3 linked regions of the Haloferax marinisediminis genome follow. Each later gene encodes a partner of the first gene's protein in a complex. Links are inferred from orthologs where the notes say so. Each region holds a gene or a part of one and is shown in the gene's direction. Other genes may lie near its edges. The genes, in order: GJR98_RS02615, fen and rnhB.

The links.
Region 2: the proteins of GJR98_RS02615 (region 1) and fen are in contact, whole or in part, in a crystal structure (PDB 1RXZ), measured with the Archaeoglobus fulgidus proteins. The link is inferred for Haloferax marinisediminis from one-to-one orthologs. Residues at the interface, in WP_010877842.1 of Archaeoglobus fulgidus: Asn43, Val44, Ala45, Met46, Pro120, Arg121, Pro123, Leu125, Gln151, Met192, Ser194, Asn218, Tyr219, Pro220, Ile237, Leu238, Ala239, Pro240, Arg241, Ile242, Glu243, Ser244; in WP_010877775.1 of Archaeoglobus fulgidus: Lys326, Ser327, Thr328, Gln329, Ala330, Thr331, Leu332, Glu333, Arg334, Trp335, Phe336.
Region 3: the proteins of GJR98_RS02615 (region 1) and rnhB are in contact, whole or in part, in a crystal structure (PDB 3P83), measured with the Archaeoglobus fulgidus proteins. The link is inferred for Haloferax marinisediminis from one-to-one orthologs. Residues at the interface, in WP_010877842.1 of Archaeoglobus fulgidus: Val39, Ala42, Asn43, Val44, Ala45, Met46, Leu125, Asp168, Ser194, Asn218, Tyr219, Pro220, Ile237, Leu238, Ala239, Pro240, Arg241, Ile242, Glu243, Ser244; in WP_010878125.1 of Archaeoglobus fulgidus: Ala74, Ile178, Ala179, Ile183, Arg190, Ser195, Asn196, Leu197, Arg198, Gln199, Lys200, Thr201, Leu202, Asp203, Phe205.

The regions. Positions count from the first base shown.
Region 1 is NZ_WKJP01000001.1:498,147-503,851, forward strand. Bases 854-3,600 are described here. They hold GJR98_RS02615 (DNA polymerase sliding clamp), read left to right. Parts: upstream 854-1,728; coding sequence 1,729-2,472; downstream 2,473-3,600. Other genes in these bases: GJR98_RS02605 (hypothetical protein), read left to right, coding at 854-961; GJR98_RS02610 (arsenate-mycothiol transferase ArsC), read right to left, coding at 1,013-1,447; GJR98_RS02620 (sensor histidine kinase), read right to left, coding at 2,622-3,600. Outside these bases: more of GJR98_RS02605, read left to right, coding at 122-853; more of GJR98_RS02620, read right to left, coding at 3,601-4,289; GJR98_RS02625 (MFS transporter), read right to left, coding at 4,386-5,705.
Region 2 is NZ_WKJP01000001.1:1,745,049-1,750,908, reverse strand. Bases 1,204-4,105 are described here. They hold fen (flap endonuclease-1), read left to right. Parts: upstream 1,204-2,115; coding sequence 2,116-3,096; downstream 3,097-4,105. Other genes in these bases: GJR98_RS09130 (class-III pyridoxal-phosphate-dependent aminotransferase), read right to left, coding at 3,223-4,105; GJR98_RS09140 (GNAT family N-acetyltransferase), read left to right, coding at 1,453-2,061; GJR98_RS09145 (class I SAM-dependent methyltransferase), read right to left, coding at 1,204-1,394. Also shown: GJR98_RS09155 (MFS transporter), read left to right, coding at 1-345; GJR98_RS09150 (DUF3054 domain-containing protein), read right to left, coding at 375-791; more of GJR98_RS09145, read right to left, coding at 813-1,203; more of GJR98_RS09130, read right to left, coding at 4,106-4,575; GJR98_RS09125 (AI-2E family transporter), read left to right, coding at 4,796-5,860. UniProt on the Methanocaldococcus jannaschii protein: Structure-specific nuclease with 5'-flap endonuclease and 5'-3' exonuclease activities involved in DNA replication and repair.
Region 3 is NZ_WKJP01000001.1:972,018-977,713, reverse strand. Bases 1,037-3,774 are described here. They hold rnhB (ribonuclease HII), read left to right. Parts: upstream 1,037-1,950; coding sequence 1,951-2,598; downstream 2,599-3,774. Other genes in these bases: secD (preprotein translocase subunit SecD), read right to left, coding at 3,135-3,774; GJR98_RS05025 (DUF7511 domain-containing protein), read right to left, coding at 2,658-2,897; GJR98_RS05035 (alpha/beta fold hydrolase), read left to right, coding at 1,037-1,879. Outside these bases: GJR98_RS05040 (tRNA pseudouridine(54/55) synthase Pus10), read left to right, coding at 1-755; more of GJR98_RS05035, read left to right, coding at 860-1,036; more of secD, read right to left, coding at 3,775-4,700; protein translocase subunit SecF, read right to left, coding at 4,697-5,560; GJR98_RS05010 (hypothetical protein), read left to right, coding at 5,692-5,696. UniProt on the Methanocaldococcus jannaschii protein: Endonuclease that specifically degrades the RNA of RNA-DNA hybrids.

The DNA.
Region 1 (5,705 bases):
CGACCACACCACAGTCGTGTATATGAGATGGTTATTATTTATTAAAACTATTTCTTATTCGTAAAATATAGAAACATCTAGTCGAACAATCACATCGATGTCACAGAAAGGGAGTTCACCAATGCACAGTCGCAGAACAGTACTCGCAGCAGCAATTGGCGGGGTGACGACTGCACTCGCAGGGTGTACGGGTTCGACGGAAAGTTCGGACACGACTGACGAAGCGACCTCAACGCAGACACAGACGAAAGCCGAGACGGAAACACAGACGACCACGTCGACGCAACAGTCGCTGGAGGCACAGCTCGAGACGGTTCGTGAAGCGAGTGCGAAGTATACGGACATCGAAGCAGCACTCGAAGACGGATACCAGTTCGGTGGCCCGTACGTGCCGGGGATGGGTTGGCACGTACAGAACCCCGAGTACCTCCAACAGGCCGCGGAGAACGGCTTCGACCTCGAAAAGCCGCCAATTCTCACCTATCTCGAGACCGACGACGGACTGACACTCGGTTCCGTCGAATTCGGTGCACCCGCAGCGGCCATCCCCGAGAATCCAGACCTATTCGTCGACGAGGGCACCGACGCCACCGAGGAGTGGCACTCGCACGACGCCGCAACGCACGTGTTCGCCACGCCCGACGACCAGCAGACGAACCCGAAAGACCTCACACTCTCGGAACTTGCCACCAAGGACTACTGGACGGAGTTCCACCCGCCAGACTCTGACCTCTCTGCCGGAGAGACGGTCGCACTTAACTGGGGGACTGCAAGCGGAAAAGAAGGCGAGCGAACCGAACGTGTTGCCGACATCGTCGCCACGCATCCCGGTCTTCGAACCCTCCACGTCTGGGTCCACGCAGAGAACCCAGAGGGTGTGTTTGCCCCCATGAACCCACAGTTCGCGGAGAGTGACGGCGGTCACCACGGCGACAGTTCCGAGACGGAACACAGCCACTGACTGGACTCTCCGACCTGAATCAGAACACAGATACGAGAGAAATGGGCGGCGTCAGGCCTCGCCGACGAGTTCGTCGAAGAGCGCCGAGACACGTCCCTCGATGTCGTCGCGAATCTCGCGAACGGCGTCCAACTCCTGTCCATCGGGGTCGTCGAGGTCCCAGTCACGGGCGTCACCGCGCCACGTCATGGGACAGATTCCCTCTGCCGAACAGCCCATCGTGATGACGATGTCCACGTCCATAATCTCGTCTTGGCTGATGGCTCGCGGCGTCTCCCCTGCGAGTTCGAATCCCTTCTCGCTCATCACGTCGACCACCTCGTCGTGGACGTGGTCCGCCGGGTCGGTGCCGCCGGTGAGGATGTCGATTTCGTCGCCGACGTCGCGCTCGTCTCGCTCGCGCCGGGCGAACGCCGTCGCCATCTGACTTCGGCCAGCGTTCTGGACGCAGACGAACGCGACACGGGTCTGCTCGTTGTGAGCCATATATCTATCCAGTTGCACAAACGCTCATTTGAGTGTAACGGTGTCTGAAACCCCCGAAATCGGGGTTTTCAGTATTTTGAACCCCCATGCCAAGAATAGTCATGGAGAGGGGTCGAGAGGCGAAGAGGTGGTTGCAGTGATGGGAGTACGGGTCGCGCCGACAGTGAGGGGAGCGCGGGTCGCCCTGTGTCGGGTCGCGCACGCGAGAGGGCGTGCGGGAACATCATACAGGAAGTCCAAATCAGGAGTATTTTTAATACCGCTGTCGTACGACGGCACATATGTTCAAGGCCATCGTGAGTGCCGCGACGCTCCGGGACGCGCTCGACTCAGTGAGCGTCCTCGTCGACGAGTGTAAGATTCGACTCAACGAGGAAGACCTCGCCATCCGCGCAGTCGACCCCGCGAACGTCGGCATGGTGGACCTCACGCTCGACGCTGCAGCGTTCGAATCCTACGAGGCTGACGGCGGCGTCATCGGTGTCAACCTCTCCCGACTCGAAGAAGTCGCCGGTATGGCGGGTTCGAACGACCTCATCCACCTCACGCTCGACGAAGAGACGCGCAAACTCAACATTCGCATCGACGGACTGTCCTACACGCTCGCGCTCATCGACCCCGACTCGATTCGACAGGAACCGGACATCCCGGACCTCGACCTCCCCGCGAACATCGTCGTCGAAGGAACCCACCTCGACCGCGGTATCAAGGCGGCCGACATGGTCTCCGACCACATCCGTCTCCGCGTCGACAGCGCCGAAGAGACGTTCCACATCGAAGCAGAGGGCGACACCGACGACGTGGACCTCTCGCTTCCCCCGGCGGACCTCATCAGCATCGAGGCAGGCGACGCCGACTCGCTGTTCTCGCTCGACTACCTGAAGGACATGAACAAGGCGATTCCGTCTGACGCCGAAGTCACCGTCGAACTCGGCGAAGAGTTCCCGGTCAAACTCCACTACCAGATTGCCGAAGGGATGGGCACCATCACGTACATGCTCGCCCCGCGCATCCAGAGCGACTAACGACGCGTCCCCACCTCTTTCCAGCAACTCGACGCCTTCGAGCGGTTGCTCCGCTCACGGTTGTCGGTACATAGTCTAGACACCATCACGACCACGGCCGGCCAGTCAGGACGAAATTACGACCACCGACTACGACCACCGACACACAGTCAGGACGAACCTGACTCACCGTCGGACTGACACCAGTGTGGGAGTCGGACCGTCGCTGTCGTCCCGTCGTCTACGTCCAACGCCAGGCGCCCACCGAGCGCATCGACCGTCCAGCGGACTGCCCACAGCCCGAGGCCGCTTCCGTGTTTGAGGGGCGATTCGCCGCCTGTTTCGACGACGGTTCGTTCGTACTCCGGGACGCCCGGGCCGTCGTCGCTGACGCCCACCACGAGGTCTGTGTCTGCTTCGTGGAGCGTAACACGAACTGTTGGGTCGTCGCCGCCGTACTCGAGGGCGTTCTCCACCAGTTCACGGACGAGAAGTTTGGCCGCAGGTTCACTCCCGGTGACGAGCAGTTCGTCGGGAGCGTCGACGGTCACGGACCCAGCATCGAAGTCGGACTGGACGTCGGAGACGCACGTCTGGACCGTGTCGACGACGTTGAAGCGCGCGCTGGCATCGATACCGGCCATGACGCGTTCGACCGTCCGCGCTTTTTCGCCGAGTGAGAGCAAGGCGTTCGACCGCGTTCGAATCGTCTCGGTGATATCCCGTTCTCCCGGTGGGAGTCTGTCCGAGACCATGTCGGCGTACCCGATGACGACGGTCATGTCGTTTCGGAGGTTGTGCCGGAGGACGCGGTTCAGCACCTCCAGACGCTGTCGTCGCCGGACCCGCCCCGTCACGTCGGAGATACTGACGGTCCGGCCGAGACGGCGGTCGTGTTGGTCTGTGACCGGCGACATCGTGACCTCGTAGGTTCGGCGACGACGGTCGACGGTCACGTCCACGAGTTGCCGGTCCTCGTCGAGGTCGACGCCGGGGAGAACTGTCGAGACCGGGTCGAACAACACCGACCCGATGTCGAAACTGAGGAGCGACGTCGCGGCCGCGTTGGCGTCCACGATGCGACTCTCGCGGTCGAGCACCAAGACCCCGACTGCCACGTCGTCGATAGCGGCCCGGCGTCCCAGACGCCCCGTCGCCGGCGAGAGGCCGAACAGTTGGAAGCGATAGAGCGCGTATCCGAACGTCGCGCCGGTCACCGAGAGGGCAATCGGCGTGAAGTTAACCATCGGAAACGGGCCGAGCGCGAACGTGTGTGCCACGTGGGCGACAGTCGGCGCGATGGACCCGATGGCGAGCGCGACGGCCTGTTCGCGGTACCGTGAGAGTCGCTCTAAGAGCATCCCGACGACGAGGACGATGCCAGTTCCGATGATGACGTACCCGTAGACGGCGTGGACGTAGTACCAGAGGTTCGGTTCGAACTGGACCGTCGCAGCACCGAAGACGGGAACGAGGCGGTAGTTCGACCAGAGGAGGCCGTGGTACGGGTTCGTCACGAGAGCGACGACGGTGACCGCCGGAAACAAGAAGAGTGCCAGAACGAGGCGACGTGACGCGAGTTCGCCGCGACCGGTGTACGCGAGCGAGAACGCAAGCCACGCCGGTGCGATAATCCCCTGTGCGATTTCGATAGGTACCTGAAACCAGATTCGGAGATTCGGGTCGAACGTCACGAGCGCGAGCGCGTAGGAACTCGCCCACAGCGTCGCAGCGACCAACAGAACCGAGAACCATCTGGACCCCGGTTCGGACCCCTCCCACCACGCGACCGTCGCGATAGACCCGGAGACGCTGGCGGCGATGATACAGAGTATCACCAGGGGAGAGACCGAAAGCACGGATAGGTCTCTGCGTGTGCCGGCGTAACGTTTACGGGACTAGGTTCGGCGACAGGGTCACTTGCGACGACAGAGTCACTGACTGGTAGTACGCGGGCGACGTGCGACTGACGCGAGGACGTAGATGACGGGGACGATGAGTACCGCCCCGACGACGAACGGCGACCAGTATGTGAGGACGTACAGGGCGGCCATCGCGGGCGGTCCAATCGTCCGACCGAGACTCCCTGCACCCTGTGTGACACCGAAGGCGTTCCCCTGTTTCTCTGCAGACGCAGAGGTGGAGACGAGCGTCGACAGCGAGACGTTCAGCATCCCGTTTCCGAACGACAACAGCGCGCCGACGAGCATGAGCGCCAGCAGTTCCTGTGTGAACCACGCTGGACCGCCGACCGGTGGAAGGAGTTGCCCAATCTCCGGCGAGAACGGGAGGAACGCCAACGAGAGCATGAGCCCAGTCGCCCCGACGACGGCCAGTTTCGCCTCGGAGTAGCGGCGTGCGAGTTGCCCGACGACGACACCCTGATTCAGCGTGCCGAGGAGGCCGATGTACGTCAAGAACAGCGCCGTCTCAGTCTCGCCGTAGCCGTAGATGTCCGCCGCGAACGGGATGAACATGACCTGAATTCCGGAGAAGGCGACCGAGACGATGAAGAACGACACGACTAGTCCGCGGAGGTTGTCGTCAGAGAGGGCGTCGCGGAACTGCGTCACGAGTGTCGTCGTCGACGACCCGGCTGGTGCACGCTGTCTATCGGGTTCGCGGAGGAACACGAACGCGAACACGAGGCTGATGAGACTCAATGCGGCCGCGGTGAAACTCGGCAGCGAGAAGCGCGTAGCGGGAATAGCTGCCGGGAACACGTCGCGGGCGGCCGCGACCACCGGTTCAGAGGCCATGAGACCGCCGATGGCCGGGCCGAAGATGAACCCGAGACTGAACGAGGCACCGATGAGTCCGAGCGCGCCGGCGCGGCGTTGTGGCGGCGTGATGTCGGCGATGTACGCCTGTGCAGTCGCGATGTTGCCACCCATCGCACCGGCGAGCATCCGCGACGCGAACAGCGTCGCCACGGCGAGCGTCGTCCCGAACAGGACGTCCATCTCGCCTGCGAGGCCGAAGACAGTCCACGCGAGAACACTGCCGACCAGCGAGAGCATGATGACGGGACGGCGCCCGCGCTGGTCGGAGAGTCGGCCGAGAATGGGCGCAAAGAGGAACTGCATGATAGAGTACGAGGCCGCCAAGAAACCGATGAACACGTCGCTGACGCCGAAACTCCGGACGTAGAACGGGAGAATAGGAATGACCACGCCGAACCCGAGGAGGTCGATGAACACGATGGCGATGACGACGGCGAGAGCGCGTCGGTTGCCACCTGCCGCTGCATCCGG
Region 2 (5,860 bases), 1.2 Mb from region 1 along the record:
GGGTTCACTGCGCTCGCAGTCGTCGCAGTCGCGTTCTTGCCCGTCGCCTCTCTCGGTGTCGTGCCACTGCTGGCAATCTGTGCACTCCTCGGCTTCTTCCTCTTCTCGGTCCAGCCATTCTATCAGGCGACTGTCGCCGAATACACGCCCGCTGGCCTCCGTGGCCTGTCGTACGGCTTCACCTACCTCGGCGTGTTCGGCGTGGGTGCACTCGGTGGTGCAATCGCTGGCTACATCCTCGACGTCGCGGATTCGACGACGCTGTTCTTCGTCCTCGCCGGGTTCGCGGCGGTCGCTGCGCTCCTCGGTGTGACGTTGTTACGGAACCGTCCGTCTCCCGCCTGAACGGGAGGACGGACACGGAGAATTCGTTTTCAGACGATTCGGAAGTACAGGGTTCGCCACACGCCCAGCGCGAGCGACCCGAGGACGAGCATGACCGCGATGAACACGGGGTCTGCACCGCCTTCGAACAGGGGAGTCCAGCGAATCACGGCGCCGAGAATCGCGGCGACGAGCCACGAGCGAATCGCGAGCGGGACGGCCGACTTCGCCGATTCGGCAGCGCCCGGCGAGTACGCACCGAATACGGGCGCGACGAGGGCCCACGCGATGAGGAACGGAACCGCGGTGAGCACCCATCCCGCCGGGTTGGTCGACAGGTACGACACGCCATTGTGTTGAATCACGCCGACGGTCACGAGGAGGAAGATGACGAGGATGTCGCCCACGGCGAGCGGCAACGCCCCGGCATCGAGTCGCTCCTCCAGGAAGGACGTCGAAGTTGCCATACCCGTGAATTCGTGGCCCCCCTAATGGCTCTCCCGCTTTTTCGCGGCCACCGTGTACTCGAACCCCGTGTCCACGATCGACGGCTCGAACCCGACTCGTTCGAGGAAGCGCGTGAGTTCGCGCGGTGACGCGAACGACGACCCGAATCTGACGACTCGCTCGGCGGCGACGAGTCCACGACCGAGCGGCGTCTCGGGGTCGAACTCACTGATAGCGAACACACCACCCGGTTCGAGAATTCGATACACTTCCTCGGCGACGGTCCGCTGATTCGGCATGTGATGGAACGCGTCGACGACGGTCACGGCATCGACCGACTCGTCGGCGAAGGGGAGGGAACGAGCGTCTCCGCGGATGCAGTCGAGGCCGCGGTTCTGTGCGCGACGGAGCATCCCAGCTGAGACATCGAGGACGACTTTTTCTGGCGCGTCGAGCGCGAGCGTCGCCCGACCAGACCCCCCGCCGATATCGACGACGCGCTCGACGGGGTGGTCCGCGCGGGCGAGCGCGGCGTTGAGCGTCTCTGCTTCAGCAGGAGGCATTACGAGGTCGTAGAGTGGGGCGATTCGGTCGAAGAATCGAACGTCGCCAACGCCGTGCATAGTCGTTTTGACGCGCCCACCGGGGAAGGTTCTTGCGCGGAGAGGCGCTTGGGTAGCTATGGACTTCGCCCTTCTCGGGTGGCCGGAGGAGGGGCCGCGACTCCGACTCGACTATCGACGGTTTTCCTACGCGGGGAAGTTCGTCACGGCGCAGACGGGGAAAACGGTCCTCCGCGACACCGAGACACCGCTCCCGCCGTTGGACGACGAACGACCGCCACCGACGGGTGGCCCCGACTCACTGCCCCCGCTGGCGGAGGACGTGGTCGCGGCAGTCGCGTTCAACGAAGACCGGACCGACCCGACGACGCTGTGGTTCAGATACGTCACCGTCAGACGAGACAGACGAGGGGAGGGACTCGGCCCGGAACTCCTGCGACGAACCGCCGAGGCCGCCGCATCGCGGGGGTACGAGACGGTCCGAATCGCCACGAACAATCCCTTCGCGTACGAGGCGTGCCACAAAGCGGGCTTCGGGTTCACTGGTCGGGAGACGGGGATGGCCGAACTCGTCTTGGAACGCCCGGCGGCAGCGCCAGCATCGGTCTCACGCGAGACGTACCAGTCGGGACTCGACCGCTATCGTGCCCGCGACCTCGGTGAAAGAGAGCAGGCGTTCCTCGCGGCCCGTGAGGGCGCAGACCCGCCCACGGTCGAGCGTGGATGAGAGTTCGAGTGACACTCGTACCATTGAAACCCTCGCCCCCCGAACTGCCGGCAAATGGGAAACGCAGACTTGCGGACGCTCGCGGCACTCGCTGACGTCTCGTTCGACGAGGTGAGCGGGAGCGTCGTCGCCGTGGACGCGCACAACTGGCTGTACCGCTATCTCACGACGACGGTCAAGTGGACGAGTTCGGAGAAGTACACGACGACCGAGGGCGAGGAAGTCGCCAACCTCATCGGAATCGTCCAGGGGCTTCCCAAGTTCTTCGAACACGACCTGACACCCGTGTTCGTCTTCGACGGCGGCGTCACCGACATGAAAGACGACGAGGTGGCCAAGCGGCGCGAACAGCGCGAGAAGGCCGAAGAACGCCTCGAAGAAGCGCGTGAAGCCGGTGACGCCGTCGAGGCCGCTCGGATGGAAGCCCGCACGCAGCGCCTCACGGACACGATTCAGGAGACGAGTCGAGAACTCCTCCGTCTCCTCGACGTGCCGGTGGTCGAAGCACCCGCCGAGGGCGAGGCGCAAGCATCCTACATGGCCCGCAAGGGCGACGCCGACTACGTCGGCAGCGAAGACTACGACACCCTGTTGTTCGGCGCGCCGTACACGCTTCGGCAACTCACGAGCAAAGGCAACCCCGAACTGATGGACCTCGAGGGAACGCTGGAGAAACACGACATCACCTACGAGCAACTCGTGGACATCGCCATGCTCTGCGGCACCGACTTCAACGAGGGTATCACGGGCGTCGGCCCGAAAACAGCAGTAAAAGAAGTCAAGAAACACGGCGACCTCTGGGCCGTCCTCGAAGCACGCGGCGAGACGATTCCGAACGCCGACAGAGTCCGAGAGTTCTTCTTCACCCCGCCTGTCACCGACGACTACGACTACGACACGGACATCGACCCCGACGTGGCCGCCGCTCGGGAGTACGTCACCGAGACGTGGGAAGTCGACGCCGATGAGGTCAAACGAGGTTTCGAGCGTATCGAAGAATCCGTGACGCAGACGGGACTGGACCGCTGGACGTAGGCGAGAGCGGGTCGAAGCCTCCGTCTACTACCTCGTCGGCGCGGGGATGATGATACTCCTCGGCGACGTGATGGACCCAATCGAACGGGTCGAAAACAGCGGAGAGAACTGAACTAGGCTGTCGGCTTACGACACGTCCTCGATGGCGTCGAGGAGCATGTTCGCGCCGATGTCGATTTCTCGCTCGGTCACGTCGAGCGGTGGGAGGATACGGAGGACTTTGTAGCCACACGAGAGCGTGAGGAGGCCGCGTTTGAGCGCTGCTTCCTGCACGGCGTTCCGGCGTTCGTTGGTGTCGAACTCGACGGCGAGGAGGAGACCCTTCCCGCGCACGTCCACGACGGTGTCGGGGGCGTCGTCGCGCATCGTCTCTGTGAACTGCCGGCCACGGGCGACGGCGTTGTCCAGCAGGTCGTAGTCCTCGATGGCTTCGAGGGTGAACACACCCTGCATCGACGCCAGAATGTCGCCGGCACCCCACGTCGACGAGAGGCGACTCTTCTCTTCGGGGAAGATATCCTTCTTCGAGATGGTCGCACCGACGCGGAGACCCTTCGCACCAGTGATAACGTCAGGTTCCATCGGGTAGTGGTCTGCACCCCACATCTCGCCGGTTCGGCCCACGCCGGATTGAATCTCGTCGGCGATGAGCGTCAGGTCGTAGTCGTCGACGACGGCCGCGAGTTCCTCGGAGAAGGCGTCGGAGGGGAAGCGGTAGCCACCTTCGCCCTGTATCGGTTCGACGATGACGTAGGCGACGTCGGAGGCGTCGATGTGGCCCTTCTTGGGGTGGAGTTTCTGCCGGAGTTTCGACGCAGCAGATTCGGGGTCGGGGAAGAATCCACACGAACACGTCTCGGGGGAACACGACCGGTCGTCACAGAAGGGGACGTCGACGATGCCCGAGAGTTCGGGGAAGTTGTGGCGATAGACGGACTTCGAGCGGTTGAGCGAGAGCGCGCCGAGTGTCCGGCCGTGGAAGGCACCCTCGAAGGTGATACCGTACTTCCCGCCATCGGAGTTGTCGTAGCAGATTTTGATGGCGTTCTCGACGGCCTCAGCACCCGAGTTCGAGAGGAACACCGTATCCATCCCGTAGTGACTCGTGAGGTCCGTCAGTTTGTCCATGAGCGCGGCGGGACCGGGGAACTGCTCTTCGCCGGGTGCCGACCCGTCGCTGACGTAGAAGTCCTGTCCGGCGATTTTGGTCGGGTCGACGAGGTCGAACTCGGCCATCCGGTCGAGAATCTTCGGGTTGTTGTAACCGAGGGGGGCGGCAGCGACGTGACTGGTGAAGTCGAGGAGGACGTTGCCATCCACGTCAGTACAGAACGGTCCTTCGGCCTCGCTGGTGATGTCCCAGACGAAATCGTAGACGTACGTACTCGGTGCGGCGTGTTCCTGGTGGTACGAGACCCACTCTTTGGCCCGTTCGCCGGGCATCGAATCGACGTGGGGAACCACCGTCTCTCGGTCCATGCGCCTCGCTACGGAGACCCATGTGTTAAGATATTCGTTATTAATGGTGCAATATCAGCGGCAGTGCGCCGAGGTCTGTCGATTTCGATATCTCCGTGTTCGGATACGACGCGAAGTCGTGACGGACTGGTGTCCAAACCTGTCGAACCCGCGATAGGCTTTTGCTCCTGACTGTCTGTCTTTATGTATGGCTCTCCGTGACATTCAGCGCTCTCGTGCAATGTGGTGGGCCGTCGCAGCCGCTCTCGCCGGCGCGTTCGTCTACGTCATCTACTCGTTCATCGGGACGTTCGTCTTTGGCCTCTTCATCTACTACGCGACACGGCCAATATACCGTCGCATCCGGCGACGGGTTCGCCCACCGAGTCTCGCTGCGACTGTCGCCCTGTTCGCCCTTGCACTGCCGGCGCTCGGCCTCATGGCCTACGCTGCGACGATTGCTCTCCGAGAATTCGTGAGTTACGCCAATCGGGTGTCTGCTGACGAGGCGCCGATTGACCTCCGCGCGTACGGAATCGACCCGGAGTTTGTCAGAGACGTCGCGACTCCACAGGCGCTCTTGGAGTACGACTTCGCGACACTGCTCACACCGAGTGCCGTCTCGTCTGTGTCGGACTCGCTCAGCGTCGCCGCCAGTACGTTCACCTTCCTCGGTATCGGCGCAATCCACCTGTTCATCATGATTGCGTTCGCCTTCTACCTGCTTCGTGACGACTACAAGCTGAGTCGCTGGGTCCGGTCGATGTTCGCTGACGACCAGGGCATCCTCGAATCGTACTTCCGTGCCGTCGATCGTGATTTCAACAACATCTTCTTCGGCAACATCCTCAACGCGGTTCTCACCGGTACCATCGGTGTCATCGCGTACTCGATGTTGAACGTCTTCGCGCCGGCAGGTGTGGCAATTCCTGCACCGGCACTGGTCGGCCTCCTCGCCGGTGCCGCGAGTCTCATCCCGGTGGTCGGGATGAAACTCGTCTACGTTCCCGTCGCGATATACATGGGTGGGCAGGTCTTCCTCACGAACCCACCGGCACTGTGGTTCGTCCTCCTCTTCGCAGCAGTCTCGTTCGTCATCGTGGATACGATTCCCGACCTCGTCCTCAGACCGTACGTCTCCGGTCGGAGTCTCCACGTCGGTGCCGTGATGATTGCGTACACCTTCGGCCCGCTGATGTTCGGGTGGTACGGCATCTTCCTCATGCCGATGATTCTCGTGCTCCTCGTGAACTTCGCGCGACTCGTGCTTCCAGAGCTACTGGCTGGCAAGCCGATACGACCGTAC
Region 3 (5,696 bases), 470 kb from region 1 along the record:
GCGACATCCCGCAGACCGAGTGGCCCTGCCGCGACTGCGACGGCTCCGGATACAAAGGCAAAGAGCCCTGTGACTACTGTGGTGGGTCTGGCTATCTCTACGAACACAGCGTCGAAGGCTTCGTCGCACCCATCGTGATGGACGTGATGGACGGCGTCGAGGCGAAGTTCCACGGTGCAGGCCGCGAAGACGTCGACGCCCTGATGCTCGGGACGGGCCGGCCGTTCGTGGTCGAAATCATGGAACCCCGTCGCCGAAACGTCGACGTGGAACAACTCGAAGGCGACGTGAACGCGATGGCCGAGGGCGCAATCGAAGTCGAGGGACTTCGTCTCGCTACCTACGACATGGTCGAGCGCGTGAAGAAACTCGACGCGAGCAAGCAGTACCGCGCGGCCGTCGAGTTCGACGACGACGTGGCGGGCGAGGACTTGCAGGCCGCACTGGAAGAACTCACCGGTGCGACCATCGAGCAGTACACGCCGCACCGCGTCGACCACCGCCGGGCGAGTCTCACGCGGACGCGACACGTCTACGACGCCACCGGCGAACTCGAAGACGCCCGCCATGGGACTGTCGAGATTCACGGCGAAGGCGGACTCTACATCAAAGAACTCGTCTCCGGTGACGAAGGCCGGACGAACCCGAGTCTCGCTGGACTCCTCGACACCGGCGCAGTCGTCACTGCGCTCGACGTGATTGCGGTCGAAGGCGAAGACGAACCGTTCGAGGACGACGAATTCTTCAAAGACTGAGCGCCACCCACGGCTCCGACCGCGGCGTTTCGAGTCGACTTCTCGGACTATCTTGTCACCGAGAAGTAGGGTTAGGTCGGGACGCAACGTCTCTCTAGATTGCCATGAATCGAACCGTGACGCGAATGGCCGCTGCGGGTGTGGGCCTCCTCCTCGGTGCAGCGGGCATCGCACTCGCGCGCTGGAAGCGGAAGCGACTCGCGGACCTCGCGGCGGGCAGCGACCTCCTCACGACCGACCGAGGTGTCGTCGAAGTCGCGCGACGGGGGTCGGGCTATCCGGTGCTCGTCCTCCACGGCGACCCGGGCGGGTACGACCAAGGCCTACACCTCGGGTCCGAACTCTTCGGGAGCGACGTCGAACTCATCGCACCCTCGCGCCCGGGGTATCTGCGGACACCACTCGACGGTAATGAGTCGTTCGAGGACCAGGCGGCACTGCTCGTGGCGTTGCTCGACGAACTCGACGTAGAGCAGGCACTCGTCGTGGGTCTCTCGGGTGGGGGGCCGACCGCACTCCAACTCGCAGCCGACTATCCCGACCGAGTGTCAGGAGTCGTTCTCGTGTCGGCCGTCACCAACGACCTCGACGAGCGACTGTTCGACATCGACAATCCATTCGTCGACCCACTTCTCACCTCCACGCCGGTACTCGACGTTCGCTCCGGTCTGTTCGTCGCACTCGGTCGGTTTGCACCCGATACTCTCGTCGCGATGCTCCACGACGAAGTTTCGGCACTGGAGGGAGCAGCACTCGCCGCGTACGTCGAATCCATCGTAACGAACCCACGGTATCTGGAGCAGTCCCTCGACTTCGTCCCGACCATGCTCCCGGTGAGTGCACGCATCGACGGAACACTCAACGACGAACGGTTGTTCCGTGCGTTACCGAACGTCGCATACGGGACCATCGAGTGCCCGACTCTCGTTCTCCACGGTAAGTTCGACGAGTCTGTCCCGTTCGACCACGCGGAGTTCGTCGTGGATGCGTTGCCAAACGTCGAACTCGTCGGTCTGGATGCCGACCACCTCGTCTGGATTGGCTCCGGTCACGAGCGGGCCCGTGAGGCGGTTCAGGCGTTCACCGAATTGGTCACTGCGTCGGGCGAACCGATGACATCCTAAGAAGGGAGTCTTCGCTGTGCGGCCATCGCAGACCGCAATCTTGAATCCGTCTCTCGAAGACCCGACCACGTATGCGAATCGGCGTCGACGAGGCCGGAAAGGGACCCGTCTTGGGTCCGATGGTCGCCGCAGCGGTCCGGGCAGACCCGGAGACGCTGCCCGATGGAATCGCCGACTCGAAACGACTCTCCCCCACTCGCCGTGAGGAACTCGCTGCGGAACTGCGAGACCGAGACGACATCTCGGTCGGCGTCGCGTTTATCGAACCCTCGACCATCGACGACCCCGAGACAGACATGAATCTGCTCACGGTCCGGGCGCAGGTCGAAGCCGCCGCCGAAGTCGCCACCGACGGCGACGAACTCGTCTGTGACGCGGGCGACGTGAGCGAGTCTCGATTCGGGCGACGCGTCCGCGACGGAGTCGCCGATGCCGGAGTATCGGTCGAGGTTCACGCGCAGCACCGTGCCGACGACGAACACGCAATCGTCGGGGCGGCGAGTATCGTCGCAAAAGTCGAACGTGACCGGCGCGTCGACGACATTGCCGAGGAGTACGGCGAAGTCGGCAGTGGCTATCCGAGCGACCAGACGACCCGCGACTTCTTACGCGAGTTCGTCCGCGAACACGGGATTCTCCCGGACTGTGCCCGAAAGTCGTGGTCGACGTGCGCCGACCTCTTGGCCGCGCACGAACAGGCGTCGCTCGGGGACTTCTGAGACGCGAAAAATCAGTTCGTGGAGTCGTCGTCCGCGTGGGAGTGAGCGGCTGTGGTCGTCTACGCCATCTCGTCGAGCGAGACGTACGAGCCTTCTTGTGCGGAAATCCACGTCGTCAGCAGTTCGTCTTCGGAGAGGCCAGCGGGGAAGATGGTGCACTCGTCCGGTGCGTCGTCGTACGGCGCGACGATTGCCATATACTCCAGGTCGGTCGTCTGGGATGTCCGTCGTCCCTCGACCTCCGTCGTCGTCGTCGGTACAGCGTCCGTGTCGTCGTGTCGAAGTGGAGTATCTTCCATGAGTGGAGTGTGTTGCACCGTAATTGCCGACGGGCGACGGCTTCTCAGAAAACGCTTCAATCAATAGTTTAGAAACTAACTATATTATTCTACTGGAAGTTATACTGAGTTGGAAATAACCGGAAGCAGCTACCCATCCAGAACCGGGACAAACCGATTCGAACGGGACCGCGTGCGTCGCTCGCTGGGCGAACGACGGTGGAAACGAGTCGAAACGTAGGTGGTGTGACCGCGGCGTCAGCGGTCCTCAGTCAGGAGGAGTCGGAGGATGTCACCGTAGGCCGGGCGGGTGACGAGGACACCGACGATGACACCGAGGATGGTGAAGATGGCGAAGCCCTGCAGGTCGCCGAGCGAGAGGATGGCGAGCGGGCTCATCGCGATGATGGTCGTCGCGGCGGCAGCGCCGATAATCCAGAAGGCACGGCGGAAGCGCGACTGGAAGACCTTTCGCGACTTGACCGAGCCTTCGGCCATCACCTCGTCGGCGATGATGATGAGGTCGTCCACACCGGTCCCGATGACGGCGATGAACCCGGCGATGACCGAGAGGTCGAGCGGGTAGCCGATTGCCGCGGCGAAGCCGAGGAGGACGTACACCTCGGAGAGCCCCGTCACGATCATCGGCAGCGCGACTTCCGGTTTGCCGTAGCGGAGGAAGACGACGCCAGCGACGGCGAGGACGGCGATGATACCCGTAAAGAGGGAGTCCGTCTTGAAGCTCTCACCCTGACTTGGGGAGATGTACGACGAGGTGCCGCCGTCCTGTCCCGAGAGGTCGAGTTTCGCAGGGAGCGCACCGGCACGGAGGTTGATGGCAATCTCCTGTGCTTCGGACGTGTTGCGCGTCTGCAGTTGGAAGCTCGGTGCGTTGGCCCACTCACCGGAGCGCATGCCGTCGGCGAGGCCAGGGCTCATTCCGAAGGAGTTGACGACTTCACCGTTGACGACGAGGAGTAGACAGCCATCGGTCGTGTTGGGGTCGTCCATGTAGGTACACCGCGTCCCACCCTGCTGGGCGAGGCCGGTGTCGACGACCGCTTCCTGGAAGTCTTGTGCGGGCTGGTCACGAACCGAGACGGGGACGAACGCACCGCCGCCCGTCTGTGGTTCCTGTGCCGTCCCGATAGACGTGAAGTCGGCCTGCGAGAGGACTGCTTCCTGCGTCTCGTACACTCGCGTTCCGTTCTGCGTCGTCGGGTAGTAGATGTCGATTTGGACGGTTCCGCGTTCCCCGACGAGGTCGATGACGTCCTGTCGGTCGCGGTTCGGCACCTCGACGAGGATGAAGTGTTCACCCGTCGCCGTCGTCACTTGCTGGACCGTCCCGCCGGAGAGACCGGCCTCGTTAATCTTCGACTCGAGGACGCGAACCGTCTCGGTCCGGGTCGTCTCGGTGACGCCGTCTCTCACCTCTCCGTGGGCGTACCCAGCGGCGTCGAGCGCGGTGCTCAAGTCGTCGGTCGTGACGTTTTCGATGGTCGCTTCGACCGTGTTGCCCTCGGCACCCTGCCGGGCAATGATGTCCGCGGCGTCTGCGGTGGGCAACTGCGCGGCGACCTGTTGTTCGACCACGCGCTCGGAGTCACCGTTGAACTCGACGTCTTCGGCCGTGACACCGACGAGTGGTGCGCGGATGCGCGTCCCGCCGTCGAGTTGGAGGCCGAACTTGAGGTTGGTCATACTGTCGTCTTCACCGATGGCGGGTTGGGACCCCACAGTCGGTGAGAACAGGGCGAACGTCGAGACGAGGATGGCGATGACGAGCAGGATAACTCGCCAGTTGTCACGGAGCGTGCTCATCGGGCCACCCCCTCGTACTTCCACCAGCGAAGGAGCGACACGTTGAGCAGGTAGGTGTTCATCAGGTCGGCGGTGAGACCGAACACGAGGACGGTCCCAATCGCTGCGAGCAGTTGAATGCCGAACAGCGTCGCCGTGATGGTCATGACGATCATCGCCGCGATGGACGTGAGCGTCATGGTCACACCAGTGCGCATGGCGCGGTAGGTCGACTCGTAGAAGTCACCGGAGCGCCGGAGGACGTGGTTGTTCAGGAGGATGTCCGAGTCGACGGAGTACCCGATGAGCATCAGCAGTGCTGCGACGGTTCCGAGCGACAGTTCGATGCCGAGGATGTTCATCAGCGCCACCGGGATGACGATGTCGGAGAACGCCGAGATGACGACGGCGATGGAGGGGACGAACGTCCGGAACATCGCGAACACGAGGACACTCATGCCGACGAATGCGACGGCGACGCCACCGAGGGCGAGCAGTTGCGTGTCGGCGCCGAAGTTCGCGGACACGGCGTCGATAGAGCGGACTTCGTAGCCCGCGGCCTCGGCTTGTTGTTCGAGTTCCGTCGTCGTCGCGCTACCGGACTGGAACGTCAACACGTACGTCCCGTCTGCGGCGACGGCGCGAATCGACTCAGGAGAGGTATCGAAGGCCGCGCTGACTTCGCTTTGCGGGGCATCCGTTGCGATACGGAGTTCGGTGCCACCGGTGAAATCGACGCCCGGGTCTACCGGTGCACCAGTCGCGACGTACCACCCTCCGATGACCAACAAGGCCACCGCGAGAACCGCGAGGGGGACGGCCGCGAGTTGGCGATTCGTGTACCGGGTGTAGTCTACCTCCGGTACCGTAAACTCGACCATGGGTTTCGGTCCCGAGCGATTCGGAATAAGGCTTCTTATGTGTGGTAGGTTACGGTATCGAGGGGCACGGTTTGACGCGGTGGCGACGAACCCGCGATAAACCCATACGCGTCGACCGACAATCGTGACGTATGAC